Regions from separate parts of the Arthrobacter sp. 01T425 genome, predicted to be linked through region 4. Evidence: riboswitches for the same ligand, from Rfam matches in the RefSeq annotation. Region 4 holds a riboswitch; each other region holds the start of a gene.

The links. A riboswitch is a leader RNA that binds a small molecule or an ion and turns the genes downstream of it on or off. The one in region 4 is predicted to bind thiamine pyrophosphate.
Region 1: it holds a riboswitch for thiamine pyrophosphate, as region 4 does, so the genes downstream of both, AC1DNG_RS08025 (ECF transporter S component) here and thiC (phosphomethylpyrimidine synthase ThiC) in region 4, are expected to answer to the same signal.
Region 2: it holds a riboswitch for thiamine pyrophosphate, as region 4 does, so the genes downstream of both, thiO (glycine oxidase ThiO) here and thiC (phosphomethylpyrimidine synthase ThiC) in region 4, are expected to answer to the same signal.
Region 3: it holds a riboswitch for thiamine pyrophosphate, as region 4 does, so the genes downstream of both, AC1DNG_RS00395 (bifunctional hydroxymethylpyrimidine kinase/phosphomethylpyrimidine kinase) here and thiC (phosphomethylpyrimidine synthase ThiC) in region 4, are expected to answer to the same signal.

Annotation. Positions count from the first base shown of each region.
Region 1 is NZ_JBFTPY010000005.1:72,474-76,087, forward strand. Features, by position in the region: gene AC1DNG_RS08000 (Na+/H+ antiporter subunit E) at 1-199, shown strand, start outside; gene AC1DNG_RS08005 (MrpF/PhaF family protein) at 196-474, shown strand; gene mnhG (monovalent cation/H(+) antiporter subunit G) at 506-853, shown strand; gene AC1DNG_RS08015 (DUF4235 domain-containing protein) at 1,000-1,263, opposite strand; gene AC1DNG_RS08020 (heme-degrading domain-containing protein) at 1,303-1,848, opposite strand; TPP riboswitch at 2,036-2,179, shown strand; gene AC1DNG_RS08025 (ECF transporter S component) at 2,246-2,893, shown strand; gene AC1DNG_RS08030 (ABC transporter ATP-binding protein) at 2,922-3,614, shown strand, end outside.
Region 2 is NZ_JBFTPY010000014.1:1,307-4,920, reverse strand. Features, by position in the region: gene AC1DNG_RS15415 (RNB domain-containing ribonuclease) at 1-408, opposite strand, end outside; gene AC1DNG_RS15410 (ferritin-like fold-containing protein) at 450-1,121, shown strand; gene thiE (thiamine phosphate synthase) at 1,157-1,855, opposite strand; TPP riboswitch at 1,882-2,002, shown strand; gene thiO (glycine oxidase ThiO) at 1,996-3,306, shown strand; gene thiS (sulfur carrier protein ThiS) at 3,303-3,539, shown strand; gene AC1DNG_RS15390 (thiazole synthase) at 3,545-3,614, shown strand, end outside.
Region 3 is NZ_JBFTPY010000001.1:74,972-78,585, reverse strand. Features, by position in the region: gene AC1DNG_RS00395 (bifunctional hydroxymethylpyrimidine kinase/phosphomethylpyrimidine kinase) at 231-1,778, opposite strand; TPP riboswitch at 1,848-1,945, opposite strand; gene AC1DNG_RS00390 (Rne/Rng family ribonuclease) at 2,094-3,614, opposite strand, start outside.
Region 4 is NZ_JBFTPY010000015.1:86,699-90,312, reverse strand. Features, by position in the region: gene AC1DNG_RS16275 (amidohydrolase family protein) at 1-610, opposite strand, end outside; gene AC1DNG_RS16270 (GNAT family N-acetyltransferase) at 614-1,114, opposite strand; TPP riboswitch at 1,191-1,298, shown strand; gene thiC (phosphomethylpyrimidine synthase ThiC) at 1,294-3,099, shown strand; gene AC1DNG_RS16260 (alpha/beta fold hydrolase) at 3,096-3,614, opposite strand, start outside.

The DNA.
Region 1 (3,614 bases), on a different contig from region 4:
GATCTCGCTGATTCCCGGGTCCCTCGTGGTGGAGGTGGACAGGTCGACGTCCACGCTCTACATCCACGGCATCAACGTCCGCAATGCCGAGGACGCGGCCAAGCTGCGCAAAGAGGTCCGGGACACCGAGGCCGGGCTGATCCGGATCATGGGGACCAAAGCCGAACTTTCCGCCCTGACACAGGAGACCGCCGCATGATGCAGACCGTCCTGACGGTGACCGCCGTCGTACTGTCCCTGGCCGCCGCGGGGGCGATCGTCCGGATCGCGCGGGGGCCCTCGCTGCTGGACCGGGTTCTGGCCGCCGACGTGCTGCTGGCCATCTTCGGCGCGGCCCTGTGCATCGACATGGCCGCCAACCGGCACCTGAACAACCTGATGCTGCTCGTTGCGATTTCCCTGATCGGCTTCGTCGGCTCGGTCACCGTGGCCCGGTTCGTGGCCGACAGGCGGGAGGGCGTCCGTGAATCCTGACACAGTGATCGACGCCGTCTCCGCCGTGTTCATGGTGACAGGAGCCCTGATGTCCCTCGCGGCCGCCATCGGGCTGCTGCGATTCCCGGACCTCATGAGCAGGATGCACGCGGCCACCAAACCGCAGGTCCTCGGCCTGTTCCTGCTGCTGGCGGCCCTCGGCCTGCAGATGCGCACCTGGTCGGTGTGGCCCGTCCTGCTGGTGGCCTGGCTCTTCCAGCTGCTCACCGTCCCCGTGTCCGCCCACATGGTGGGCCGGGCCGGCTACCGGACCAAGCACCTGCACCCGGAGCTGCTGAGCTCCGACGAGCTCGAGGCGGTAGTCCAGAAGGCCGCCCAGCAGGCGGCCACGCACGGAGCGGACGACGACGACCGCTGAGCCCCCGTCCGGCCCGGCGGACCCGGCCGGCACGTCGCCCCCGTCCGGCCAGGCGGACCCGGCCGGCACGTCGCCCCCGTCCGGCCAGGCGGACCCGGCCGGGGCCTTCGACTGCCGCGGCGGGCGCCGCGGCCAGTCGCGTCAGGTCAGACGACGTCCTGGGTCTTGGCGAAGCGGGTGATCGCGCGCTGGGTGCCGCGGTTGGCGAGCACCTGGATGATGGCGCTGACCGAGGCGGAGATCAGGGCGAACGTCAGGGCCGAGCGCAGGGTGGTGGGAACGTCGTCCTCCTGGCCCTTGGGCGGCTTGTTGCCCGTGGACTTTTCCCACATGGTGTCCACCAGCTTGGTGCCGGCAAAGCCGGCCAGGAGGCTGACGCCGGTGCCGAGCAGCTTGATGAGGATGTTCATTCTTCGGTCTCCTTGGGACGGGAACGGTTTTCCCCTAGCCTAGCGTTCCGGGGTGAGGACCATCCGCAGGGCCTCGACCACGAGTTCGTGATCCGCCTTCTGGGGCAGGCCGGAGACGGTGACGACGGCGACGGCGCCCGTGCCGCGCACGTAGATGGGAAACGCCCCGCCGTGGGCGGCGAACTCCGACTGATCCCACCAGGCGTTGTCCTCGATCCTTCCGCCGGCAGCGCGGGCCCGGAGGCCCACCAGCAGGGACGGGACCTCGTACCGCAGGGCGGTGCGCTTTTTGGCGTTGATCCAGCGCTCATTGTCCGGTGTGGCGCCGTCCAGCGCGGCGTGGAAGAGCACCTGCTCACCTTTGGTGATGTCGACGGCGATGGGCAGCGAGCGTTGCCTGCCCAGCTCGACAAGGAGGAGCCCGAGGTCCAGGGCGTCATCCTTGCTGAACGACGCGAACTGGAGCGCCTCTATCTCGGCCAGCACGCGGCCAATGAGCGCCGCCAGGGAACCCCGCGGCTGCGGCTCATTGGAGTCGGGATCGTATTCCCCGGAGGGATCTTGGGTGACCGGTGTGTGCGACAAAATATTCCAGCTTTCCGGTGGGTGACGAGGCCGCCCGCTGGCGGGTCCGGGGGTCCGGCACGACGACTCTACCAAGAGGGATTTCCGGGCCGCCGGGACTGCCGCCGTCCGGTCCACGATTGTGACGGCACACCACTGAAAACCCGGCCGTCCGGGTGTAAACTGAGCCAGCCCACAAGGGCGAAAATAATTACGACAGGGGAGCGCCGCCGTCGGGCATCGCCGGAACAATCCGGGGAAACCTTTGGTGGGCGCTGAGAGTGCGGACAGCCGCAGACCCTCGAACCTGATCCGGTTAGTACCGGCGCAAGGGAGTCGAGTTCTCAGGGTGCGCGGAGGGCGGCGGAAGCCGAGACCGGCCGGCGCACCCTCCCCTCCTGTTCCTCAGGAGGACGACATGACAGATATTTCAGCACAGCATGGTTCCGCCAGCCGTTCATCCGCCCGGCGCAACTACAGCTGGCGCGTGGTGGACATTGTGGTGGCCGCGTTGATCGCCGTTGCCGGCGGCGTCATTTTCTGGGCCTGGTCCCAGGGCGCGAACCTGATCTCGACTCCGGTCAACGCGGTCTACCCGCCGTTGAGCGGACTCTACGCCGGCGGCTGGATGATCCCGGCGGTGCTGGGCATGCTCATCATCCGCAAGCCGGGCGCCGCACTCTTCTGCGAAACCGTCGCGGCCACCGGCGAGCTCATCATGGGTTCGCAGTACGGCACCACGGTGCTGATCTCCGGCATCCTGCAGGGCCTCGGCGCCGAACTGGTCTTCGCGGCCTTCCTCTACAAGAAGTTCAACCTGCCCGTCTCCGTGCTGGCCGGCGCCGGCGCTGGCCTCTTCTGCGGCCTGAACGACTCCTTCCTGCCGTGGGGCTGGAACATCGCCTACGAAGCCGGCGACAAGCTCGCCTACATCGTCTTCACCACGATCTCCGGCGCAGTGATTGCCGGCGGACTGGCCTGGCTCGCCACCCGCGGCCTGGCGAAAACCGGAGTGCTGGGCTCCTTTGCCTCCCGCAAGGCCGCCACGGAGCCCGTCTTCTCCTGAGCCCCGTCGCTGAATCCTGCAGAGAATCATGAGATCTTCACCGGGCGTCCGGCCGGCCGCCGTCACGGCCCGCGGCTGGGGCTGGCGGCATGCCGGACGGACCAGGCCCGCCGTCAGCGGCCTTGACCTGGACATCCGGCCGGGGGAGCGCGTGCTCCTGCTGGGGCCCTCCGGCGCCGGCAAGTCGACGCTGCTCCACGCCCTGGCCGGCGTTCTGGGCGACGGCGCGGCCGGCGACTCCGGGGACCCCGGCGACTCCGGCGACGCCGAGAACACAGACGAGACCGGCAGCCTCCTGATCGACGGTGCCGCGCCACGGGCGCAGCGCGGCCGCGCCGGGCTGGTGCAGCAGGACCCGGAAACGCAGGTGGTGCTCTCCCGCCTCGGCGACGACGTCGCCTTCGGGGCGGAGAACCTCGCCGTCCCGGCGGCGGAGATCTGGCCGCGCGTGCGCGAGGCCCTCGACGACGTCGGGCTGGGACAGCTGCCGCTGGACCACCCGACGGCGGCCCTCTCCGGCGGCCAAAAGCAACGGCTCGCGCTCGCCGGGATCCTCGCGATGCGGCCAGGGCTGCTGCTGCTCGACGAGCCGACCGCCAACCTCGACCCCACGGGCGTCCTGGAGGTCCGCGACGCTGTGGGCCGCTGCCTGGACCGGACAGGCGCCACGCTGGTGGTCGTGGAGCACCGGGTGGGGGTCTGGAAAGACCTGGTGGACAGG
Region 2 (3,614 bases), on a different contig from region 4:
CAGGCTGCCGGCGGCCTCGCTGATAATCTCCGGATGCAGCGGAATCCTGCCGTCCGGGGTGTAGAAGGTCTGGCCGCGGCGCCGGGTCTCGGCGTCCAGCGCCCCGCCCGGGGCGACAAAGGAGGGGACGTCGGCGATGGCGTAGAAGACCTTGTAGCCGCCGTTGCTCCGTTCGATAAACAGGGCCTGGTCCAGGTCGGTGGACGATGCCGGATCGATAGTCACGAACTCGACGTGCGTGAGGTCAAGGTCCGGGAGCTTGTGCTCGGCCACCGCCGCCTCCGCGTCGCGCAGCACACCCTCGGGGAACGGGCCGGGCAGTTCCAGCGTGGTGCGCAACGCCTTGAGTGCCCCGGCAAGCTGGTTCTGCTGCTCGTGGACACTGGGGGTCAGGCGATGATGTGACACGAAAATCAGGGTAGCCCGATTTCCGCTATTAGTCTTGGAAGATGAGCGCAACTGCGGACGATCCTGCCCTCTACAACAGCTTCCTTGCCGACCTGCTGGGAGTCTTGGCGTACGGCGAGCTTTCCGCCTTCGAGCGGCTGTCCTCGAGTGCCCGGTATTCGCCCACGCTGCATGACCGTGCGTTGCTGGGCAGGATGGCGGTGGTCGAGTTCCAGCATTACGAACTCGTCCGAATCCGGCTCGAACACATGGGCCTGGATACGGAGGCCGCCATGCTGCCGTTCCAGCCCTCGGTGGACCACTTCCACGAACGCACGCGCCCGTCGGACTGGTACGAGGCCCTCATGAAGGCCTACGTGATCGACACGGTCGCCGCGGACTTTTACGGCGTCGTGGGCCGGTACGTCGACGCCGCGACCCGTGAGTTGATCGGGCAGGTCCGCTCCACCGGTGAGTCCACGGCCGTGCTGCAGGCGCGCATCAAGGCGGCCCTGGCCGATGACCCCCGGCTGGCGTCGCGCCTGGCGTTGTGGGCCAGGCGTCTGCTGGGGGAAGTACTGAACCACGCCCAGCGTGTCAGCGCTGAGCACGCGTTCCTCGGCGGACTGTCGGGGCTGGACGACGCCGGCGCCCGGGCGCTGGTCAACGGCCTGGCGGCCGAACTCGCAGCGAACCACGCGCGCCGGATGACGGAGCTGGGTCTCGCCGGATAGTTTCAGTGCCGGCCGGCATTACGGGTGGGACCTGCTTAGGATGCGGCGGCGTCCAGCGCCGCCAGCAAGGCTCCGGCGGCGTGGGCCGGATCAGTGGCGTCGGTGATCGCCCGGACCACGACGATCCGCCGGGCACCGGCATCGACTACCTGCTCCACGTTACTGAGGTCGATCCCGCCGATCGCGAACCACGGCAGCACGCTTTCGTTGACCCTGCCGGTTCCCTCCGCGTCCGCCCCGCCGATCGCCTGGGCGGCGTAGCGCACCAGATCGAGGCCGACGGCGGCGCGCCCGGGCTTGGTGGGCGTCGCCCACACGGGGCCCACACAGAAATAATCGAGCCCTTTGCGGCCTGGCGCGGCAGCGATGGCGGCGTCCACCTGCTTCGGGCTGTGGGTGGACAGACCGATCACGGCATCCTTGCCGAGAAAGCCGCGGGCGGCGTCGAGCGAAATGTCCTTCTGGCCGACATGGAACACCGGAGCCCCGGACAGGGAGGCGATGTCCGCCCGGTCATTGACGGCCCACAGCCGCCCGTGGCGCTGCGCTGCGGTGTGCAGGACCTCCAGCAGTTCCAGCTCCTCGGAGGCCTCGAGCGACTTGTCGCGCAACTGGATGATGTCCACGCCGCCGGCGAAGGCGGCATCCACGAAGTCCTCGAAGTCGCCGCGGTCCCTGCGGGCGTCGGTGCAGAGATAGAGGCGGGCGGTGGTGTGGAGAGGGTCCTGGCTCATGGGACCAGCCTAGTTCCTCTAAACTGGGCGCATACCGCGGGAGCCCGCAGCAGCCATGTCGCCGCTGCCCGGCTGAGAGGGCGTCAGAGCCGACCGCTTGACCTGATCCGGCTAGTACCGGCGTAGGGAAGGAATTTTTCATGGGCACACGAGCAGGCCGTGCGGCCGGAGCCGCAAATGACGCCGACGCCCAGGTTTGTGACACGGGGCCCGGTACCGCAGAGGGAATCATCGCGGGGGATACGACTGCCGACGTGGCCGTGATCGGCGGCGGGGTGATCGGCCATGGCATCGCGTTCGAGGCCATCCGCTCGGGCCGATCCGTGGTCCTGATCGATGATGCTCCCGGCAGCGGAGCCAGCTGGGCCGCGGCCGGCATGCTGGCCCCCGTGAGTGAACTGCACTACCAGGAGGAACAGCTCCTGGAACTGATGCTTGAGGCCTCCCGGTTGTGGCCAGGATTCGCTGCGGCTCTCGACGCCGTTGCCGCCGGCGCGGATTCCCCGGCGGGTACCGGCTACTTAACGACGCCGACCCTGGCGGTGGGGGCCGACGCGGCGGACCGGCGCGCGCTCGCGGACTTGAGGGAAGTCCAGAAGGCATGCGGCCTGGCCGTGGAGCCACTGACAGTGCGCGAGGCGCGCACCCGGGAGCCCCTGCTGAGTCCCGGCATCTCGTGTGCCTTCGACATCCCGGCCGACCACCAGGTGGACCCCCGCCTGCTGATCACCCGGCTCGCCGGCGTGCTCGGTGCGGAAGGCGGCAGCTTCGTCCGGCGGCGCGCGGCAGGCCTGCTGTGGCAGGACGGACAGGTGGCAGGTGTGCGGTTGGCTGGCGGCGGTACCGTACGGGCTGCCGAGACCGTGGTCGCCAACGGGCTCGGCGCCGCCGCGCTCGAGGAGCTTCCGGCCGGGCTGGCGCTGCCGCTGCGGCCCGTCTACGGCGACATCCTCCGGCTCCGCGTGCCTCCGCATCTGCAGCCGCTGCTCACGGCCACCGTGCGGGGCATGGTGCGCGGCATCCCGGTGTACATCGTCCCCCGCCAGGACGGCACCGTGGTGATCGGGGCCACCCAGCGGGAGGATGGACCGTCGGATCCGCACGCGGTTTCCGCCGGCGGCATTTACCAGCTGCTGCGGGATGCCCAGCAGCTGGTGCCTGCGGTCGCCGAGCTGGAGCTTTTGGAAGCCACGGCGCGGGCGCGGCCCGGAACCCCGGACAATGCCCCGCTGCTGGGGCGGATCGCACAAGCGGACGGCGGCGACGTCCCGGGACTCATCATCGCCACAGGATTCTTCCGGCACGGCGTCCTGCTGACCCCCGCCGCTGCCGCCGTGTGCCGGCAACTCATGGATTTCACGCCGGACCCGCGCTGGGCCGGGTTCCGCCCCGACCGTTTTTCCCGCATCCCGGTTACGTCCGGGGACAGCCCTAAGAAGGAAGCAGCATGAACATCCGACTTAACGGAACGGATCAGAGCGTCGCCGACGGCGCCTCCGTCTCCGCACTCGTCAGCCAGCTCACTGGCCGGAGCATCGGCCCCGACGGCCGCGCCGCCGACGGGCGGAAGCTCGGTGTCGCCGTCGCCCGCAACGCCGAAGTGGTGCCGCGCAGCCAGTGGCACGCCACGGCGCTCGCCGACGGCGACGACGTCGAACTTGTCACGGCAGTCCAAGGAGGATGACCAGCATGAACGAGACGACGTTCGCAGGAACACAGGCCGTCCCCATGACCGGTGCGGTGGCCGATCCGTTCGTGG
Region 3 (3,614 bases), on a different contig from region 4:
CATAACCCAAGTGTTGGCGTAAGCACCGAAGATCTAGAATACGCTAATTTTGCCTTCGGCCGCAAATGAGGCTGGTTCCGGCGGGTAGTCCGTGATAGGCGCCACAACATCTTGATGCAAAGTCCCTGCCAATGTTCTTGGCCGGGATCTTGACCATCTTGAGCTGTGTTGCCGCAACGACTTCCGGAACCGTGCCCCACCATCGTACCGGTAGTCCGGACCAGCTCGCGTCAGGCGTACAGCCGCGGCGCGTCGAAGAAGTCCACTTCGTAGCGCGATGACTGCCGGAAAGCCAGGGCCATGGCCTGCCGCTCGCTCTCCGATGCCCGCCCGGCCGCCGTGTCCGTGTACGCGATGGCCTGCCGGGTCGCGGCGGCGAAGTCCTCGTCGGCGTAGGTCCGCAGCCAGCCGGCGTATGGGTGCTCCCCGGGGGCGCCGCCGGCCAGGAACTCCCGGTGCAGCGTGGAACCGACCTCGGCGTAGAGCCAGAAGCAGGGCAGCGCCGCCGCCACGAGGACGCCATAGCTGCCGGAGACAGAGGCGGCCAGCAGGTGGTCCACATACGCTTTCGTGACCGGGCCCAGGGTGGAGGCCGTGAGGCGCGTGCTGAGCCAGGAACGGTGCAGCTCGGATTCGACCTCCAGGCAGGTCTGCGCCGAACGGGCCCAGAACAGCTGCTCGGCCTCGGTGGGGGCAATCGCCGCGGCCCGGGCCAGGACCCGGGAGTAGCCGTTGAGGTAGATGGCGTCCTGGGCGAGGTAGTACGCGAACTCGTGCTCGGGCAAGGTGCCGTCGGCCAGTCCGCGGACGAAGTCCAGGGCGTAGATCGCCTCAAGATCGCCCGCGGCTCCTGCGCGCAGGGCTGCGGCGAACTCCCCCGCCGCCGGACCCTGCCCGGCCTGGAGGTGCTGCAGGTGGTGGAAGTGGTGGACCGGGCCGGTGCCGGAGCCGACGTCCAGGGCCGAGGCTCCGCGGAGCGCGCCCAGCAGCCACGGCTTGACTTCCCGCAGCGTCGCTTCCCAGTCCCCCACCCTGGCCTGCACAGTGGCCATGGCCGAGGACAGGGAGCAGCCGGTGCCGTGGCTGTTGCGCGTCGCGATCCGCTCCCCCGGCACCACCACCGTTTCCTGGCCGAGCAGGCCGCCGGTGTTGACCAGCGCATCCGGGCAGCCGGTGCCGGCGCCGTGGCCGGCGGCGTCGTGGGCATCGGCGTCGTGGGCATGCCCGTCCCCCGGCCCGGCGCCCTGGAGGTGTCCGCCCTTAACCAGGACGGTGGTGCCGGTCAGGGCGGCCAGCCGCTTGCCCTGCGCCAGGGCCTCGGACCACTCGGCAGCGACGGGTTCCTTGAGCAGGATGGCGAGTTCGGCGAGGTTGGGCGTGATGAGGTCCGCCAGCGGCAGGAGGGCCTGCAGGGCGGCCTCGGCCGATTCCTGCAGGAGCCGGTCACCGCTGGTGGCGACCATCACCGGGTCCAGGACCATGACGGCGGGGCGCACCTTTTCCAGCCAGCCGCGGACGGCGTCGATCACGGCGGCGTCACCGAGCATGCCGATCTTGACGGCGTCGATGCCGATGTCGTCGCTGATGGCGTCCAGCTGCGCCGTGAGGAACGACGCCGGGGGGACGTGGACGGCGCGCACGCCCTGCGTGTTCTGCGCTGTCAGGGCGGTGATGGCGGCCATGCCGTAGCCTCCGTTCGCCGCGATGCTCTTCAGGTCGGCCTGGATTCCGGCCCCGCCGGAGGGATCGGAGCCGGCGATGGCCAGCACGCGGGGAATGCGCGGCGGGGCCGGCAGAGACTCGTTGTGCAGAAAATTGGGCGGGAGGAACTCGGACGGATTCGATTTCGCGGACAAGGAAGACATCCCTTCGCCGGTGCTAACCGGACAGGTTCAACGGGTCTGGATCTCAGCCGGCCCGATGCCCGGCACCCCGTGTCAGTGTTCCAGCCTAGCCCTTGCCACCCGGAGGACCCGTTAACGCACGAGCGGGCCCGGGCCCGGGCGGACGTATGTTACGTCTGCCCTGACCCGGACCCGCGGCCCGACCAGTCGAAATAATGACCGGACGGGGACGTGGTCAGTCGCGGAGGACTACAGCTCCGACGCCGGCACGCCGACGCCGAGGATGATCGGCTCGTTGCCGGCCGGGATGGACGCAGGCCCGGCCGCGGCGGGAGCCTTGGCCTCGTGGACGGATCCGGCCGCGGCCGGCCGGGTTGCCTCGCGGTGCTCCACGGAGGTTTCGTTGGCTGCGCCCTGGGCGCGGCTGGCACTCCGGTTGCGGCGCCCGCGGCGGCCGCGCAGCGTCGTGGTGTCAGCTGTGCGTGACGACGGCGCCTCCGCAGCGCGGACGGCCGACGGCGCCTCGGGCGCCGTGGCTTCCGGTGCGGCAACAGCTGCTGCCTGACCGGCCGCCAGGCCGGCGGCCTGGTCCGGCTTGCCGGCCTCGGCTTCGCCCAGGTTTGCGAAGGCCTCGGTCAGCAGGTCCAGGGTCAGGGCCGGTGACGGCGCGTCCTCCGCGTGCTCGACGAAGGGCAGGGCCACCTGCTCGCCGCCAAACGTCAGCACCGTTGCGGGGCGGCCGGCTGCCTCGTCGGCGGCTGCGAGCTGCGTGACGGCGTCGACGGCGGCCTGGCGGGCCCCGGCGTCGCTGGCTGCGGCTGCCTCCCCGTCGTGCAGGTGCGCGGCGTGCGCCGCGGCAGCGATGTTGGCCAGCGCGGCACGGGTGGCCTCGGCCTTGGCGTGGCGTTCGGCCTCGGTGGGTTCGGCGTGGACGGGCGCGGGTGCGGTCGGCGCGGTCTCTCCGCCCTGGCCTCCCCGGCCGCGGCGACGGCTCTTGCGTTCCGGGCGGGCAGCAGGCTGCGCCTCGGTGCGCGGCACATAGTGCTCCGCGGCGACCGTGTTGGCGCGGCGGTGCTCCACCGGCTCGTCGTGGGTGACGATGCCGCGGCCCGCACATGTTTCGCACTGTTCGCCGAAGACTTCCAGCAGCCCGGTGCCCATCCGCTTGCGGGTCATCTGCACGAGGCCCAGCGAGGTCACCTCGGCCACCTGGTGCTTGGTGCGGTCCCGGCCCAGGCACTCCACCATGCGGCGCAGCACGAGGTCGCGGTTGGATTCGAGCACCATGTCGATGAAGTCGATCACGATGATGCCGCCAATATCGCGCAGGCGCAGCTGCCGGACGACTTCCTCGGCCGCTTCCAGGTTGTTCTTGGTGACGGTTTCCTCGAGGTTGCCGCCGGAGCCGGTGAATTTGCCGGTGTTGACGTCCACCACGGTCATGGCTTCGGTGCGGTCGATCACGAGCGAACCGCCCGAGGGCAGGAAGACCTTCCGGTCCAGGGCCTTGTGGATCTGCTCGTCGATGCGCCAGGCCGCGAAGATGTCCGTGTCCTTGGTCCACTTCTCGAGCCGGCCCACGAGGTCCGGCGCGACGTAGGTGACGTAGGCCTCGATGGTGTCCCAGGCTTCCTCGCCGGAGACGATCAGCTTGGAGAAGTCCTCGTTGAAGACGTCCCGGACCACCTTGATGGTCAGGTCAGGTTCGCCGTAGAGCAGCTCGGGGGCGAGGATCTTGGTGGACGTCGACTGGCTCTCGATGCCTTCCCA
Region 4 (3,614 bases):
AGTCGATCCCGGCGTCGAGCATGTCGTCGAGGGTGTCTTCGGCGAAGCAGTGTGCGGTGACGCGGGCCCCCTCATCGTGGGCGGCCTGGACGGCGTCCTTGACCGTCCGGGCGGGAAAACTGGCGGCGAGATCGCCGGCGTCGCGGTCGATCCAGTCCCCCACGAGCTTGACCCAGCCGTCGCCCGCGCGGGCCTGCTTGCGCACGGCCTCGACGAGATCCTCCGGTTCGACCTCGACGGCCAGGCCAGGCAGGTACCGCCGGGTCCTGGCGAGGTGCCTGCCGGAGCGGATGATCCGGGGCAGGTCCGCGCGTTGCTGGAGCCAGCGTGTGTTGTGGACGGCGCCGGCGTCGCGGACCAGGAGCGTCCCGGCGTTGCGGTCCGCCAGGGCCTGGGATTCCGCGGTGTCCTCGGTAACGTCCCCGCCCGGGCCGAGGCCGATGTGGCAGTGCGCGTCCACGAGGCCGGGCATGACCCAGCCGTCGAGTACGAGGTCAGGCGCGGCGGCCGGACGGTGGAAGGTTAGCAGGCCGCCCACCGACCAGAGCCCGCGGCGTTCCTGGTCCGCCGCGGTGAGGATAGGCCCGCTGAACTCGATGATGCCGGTCATGACCTAAAGCCTAATCCGCATGACGATCCGCCGGCCAAGACGGTCCAGCCCCAGCTGCGCTTCGTGGATCCGCAGGGCGCCCAACGCCTGTCCTGGCTGGGCGAGTTCCTCGAAACCCCAGCTCGCATAAAACGGCGCATTGAACGGGACGCCTGCGAAGGTGCAAAGCGTCATCGATAAATAGCCACGGCTCCGGGCCGCATCAAGGGCCGCCTCCACCAGGGACCGTCCTATCCCCCGCCCGGCGGAGTCCGGCTGCACGGAGAGTTGTTCCAGATGGGCCTGGCCGCCGACCTCGTCAACGCGGGCAAACCCTACGGGCGGGTTTCCGGCGACAAGTATGAAGAGCGGCTCAACCGGCGTCGTCAACTCCGGAGCCGGGAGCGTCTGGTTCCCCAGCTCCGCTTCGAGGATGCGGTCTGCTGAGGCCTCGAGAACCGGCAGCGCCGGGAGGTCTTCCGGCGTCGCCATCCGGATGCGGGGCACGGCCCTGGGCAGAGTCACAATGCCACGCTAACACCGCGGCCCGACCGCACTCCGTCACACTCGAGGGCCGGCCGGAGGTGCGTGGTAGTTTCGTCTACGACCACACGGGTGCCCCTGCAGGGGCTGAGATCGGGCTGACGCAGCCTGCGACCGTTGAACCTGTCCGGGTAATGCCGGCGAAGGAAGTGAGCTTTTCCGTGAACACCCAAGTGACACAGCACAGCCCTGTCCAAATTCAGTCCGCAGCCGCCACGCAGTCGCTGAAGTCCCACTCGCTGGCCTTCAGCACGGACCAGGAGCATGGCATCCGCGTGCCGGTGACCGAGATCGCCCTGGAACCCTCCCCGGGCGGCGTCCGGAACCCGCCGTTCCGGGTGTACCGCACTGCCGGCCCGGGCAGCGATCCGGTCCGCGGGCTGGAACCGTTCCGCACCCCCTGGATTGAGGCCAGGGCGGACACCGAACCCTACGCCGGCCGCGAACGGGAGCTGCTCGACGACGGCAAATCGGCGGTGCGCCGCGGTGCTGCGTCGGCCGAGTGGCGGGGCGGCCGGCCGGTGCCGCGCCGGGCCGTTGAGGGCAGGACCGTCACGCAGATGCGCTACGCCCGGGACGGTGTCATCACCCAGGAAATGCGGTTCGTCGCGCTGCGCGAGAACTGCGATGTGGAGCTGGTGCGCAGCGAGGTGGCCGCGGGCCGCGCGATCATTCCCAACAACGTCAACCACCCCGAATCCGAGCCGATGATCATCGGCAAGTCGTTCCTGGTGAAAATCAACGCCAATATCGGCAACTCCGCCGTGACCAGCTCCATCGCCGAGGAGGTCGACAAACTCCAGTGGGCCACGCAGTGGGGCGCGGACACCGTCATGGACCTCTCCACCGGGGACGACATCCACACCACGCGCGAGTGGATCATCCGTAACTCCCCCGTCCCCATCGGAACGGTCCCGATCTACCAGGCGCTGGAGAAGGTCAACGGTGAGGCGAACGCCCTGACCTGGGAGATCTTCCGGGACACCGTGATCGAACAGTGCGAGCAGGGCGTGGACTACATGACCATCCACGCCGGCGTGCTGCTGCGGTATGTGCCGCTGACGGCCAACCGGGTCACCGGCATCGTGTCCCGCGGCGGTTCCATCATGGCCGGCTGGTGCCTGGCGCACCACCGGGAGAACTTCCTGTACACCCACTTCGATGAGTTGTGCGAGATCTTCGCCCGCTACGACGTCGCGTTCTCCCTGGGCGACGGGCTGCGGCCGGGCGCGACGGCGGATGCCAACGACGCGGCACAGTTCGCCGAACTGGACACCCTGGCCGAGCTCACGCAGCGGGCCTGGGACTTCGACGTGCAAGTCATGGTGGAGGGCCCCGGGCATGTGCCCTTCCACCTCGTCCGGGAAAACGTGGAGCGCCAGCAGGAACTCTGCAAGGGCGCCCCGTTTTACACACTCGGGCCGCTCGTCACGGACATCGCACCGGGCTATGACCACATCACCTCGGCGATCGGCGCCACCGAGATCGCCCGCTACGGCACTGCCATGCTCTGCTACGTCACGCCCAAGGAACACCTCGGGCTGCCGAACAAGGACGATGTGAAGACGGGGGTGATCACTTACAAGATCGCCGCCCATGCCGCGGACCTCGCCAAGGGCCACCCCGGCGCGCACGAACGCGACGATGCCCTGTCCAAGGCAAGGTTCGAGTTCCGCTGGCGGGACCAGTTCGCGCTGTCCCTGGACCCGGTCACGGCCGAGGCCTACCATGATGAGACGCTTCCCGCGGAGCCGGCCAAGACAGCCCACTTCTGCTCGATGTGCGGTCCGAAGTTCTGCTCCATGCGGATCAGCCAGGACATCCGGGACGAATACGGATCAGCAGATTCGCAGGCGGCCCTAGCGCAGATGACGGCCGGAATGCGGGCGAAGAGCAACGAGTTCCTCGCCTCGGGCGGCAAGGTCTACCTGCCGCAGCCCTCAGTGGGAGGACCCGCAGCTTCCTAGGACGCCCGGGCGTGCTGGTGCCGGCTGACCTCGGCGATGTAGGAGCGGATGGCCCGGTCCCCTTCGGCTGAATCCTGGGGCCGGTGCCCTCCCGGCGCCGTGCGGTGCAGGGCGCCTGTCTCGCGCAGGTAGCCGGCGATTTCCTCATACAGCGGTTCCCAGCCGCCGGTCAGGACCAGGGTCGGCACGCCCGGCACGATCTGCAGCGGGGCTTCCCACGGCGGCGCCTGCAGGCGGAGCCGGCGCGCAGCCCGGAGGGCCTCCGGCGTCGTGGCCCCGGGGGCATCCGCCGCGAACGCGCGGCGGATGAACTCCCGCTGGAAGTCGTCGTCGCTGAGGTTGTGGCGGACGTCGAAGAGCGGCTGCATCAGGGCCCGGTGCGCGGCGGTGGCCGGGAGCTCCGCGGTCAGGGACAGGCAGGCCGGTTCCACCAGGGTCAGCGACTGGACGAGGTCGGGCCGTTCGACGGCGGCCATCATCGCAGCGATCGCGCCCTGCGAATGGGCCACGACATG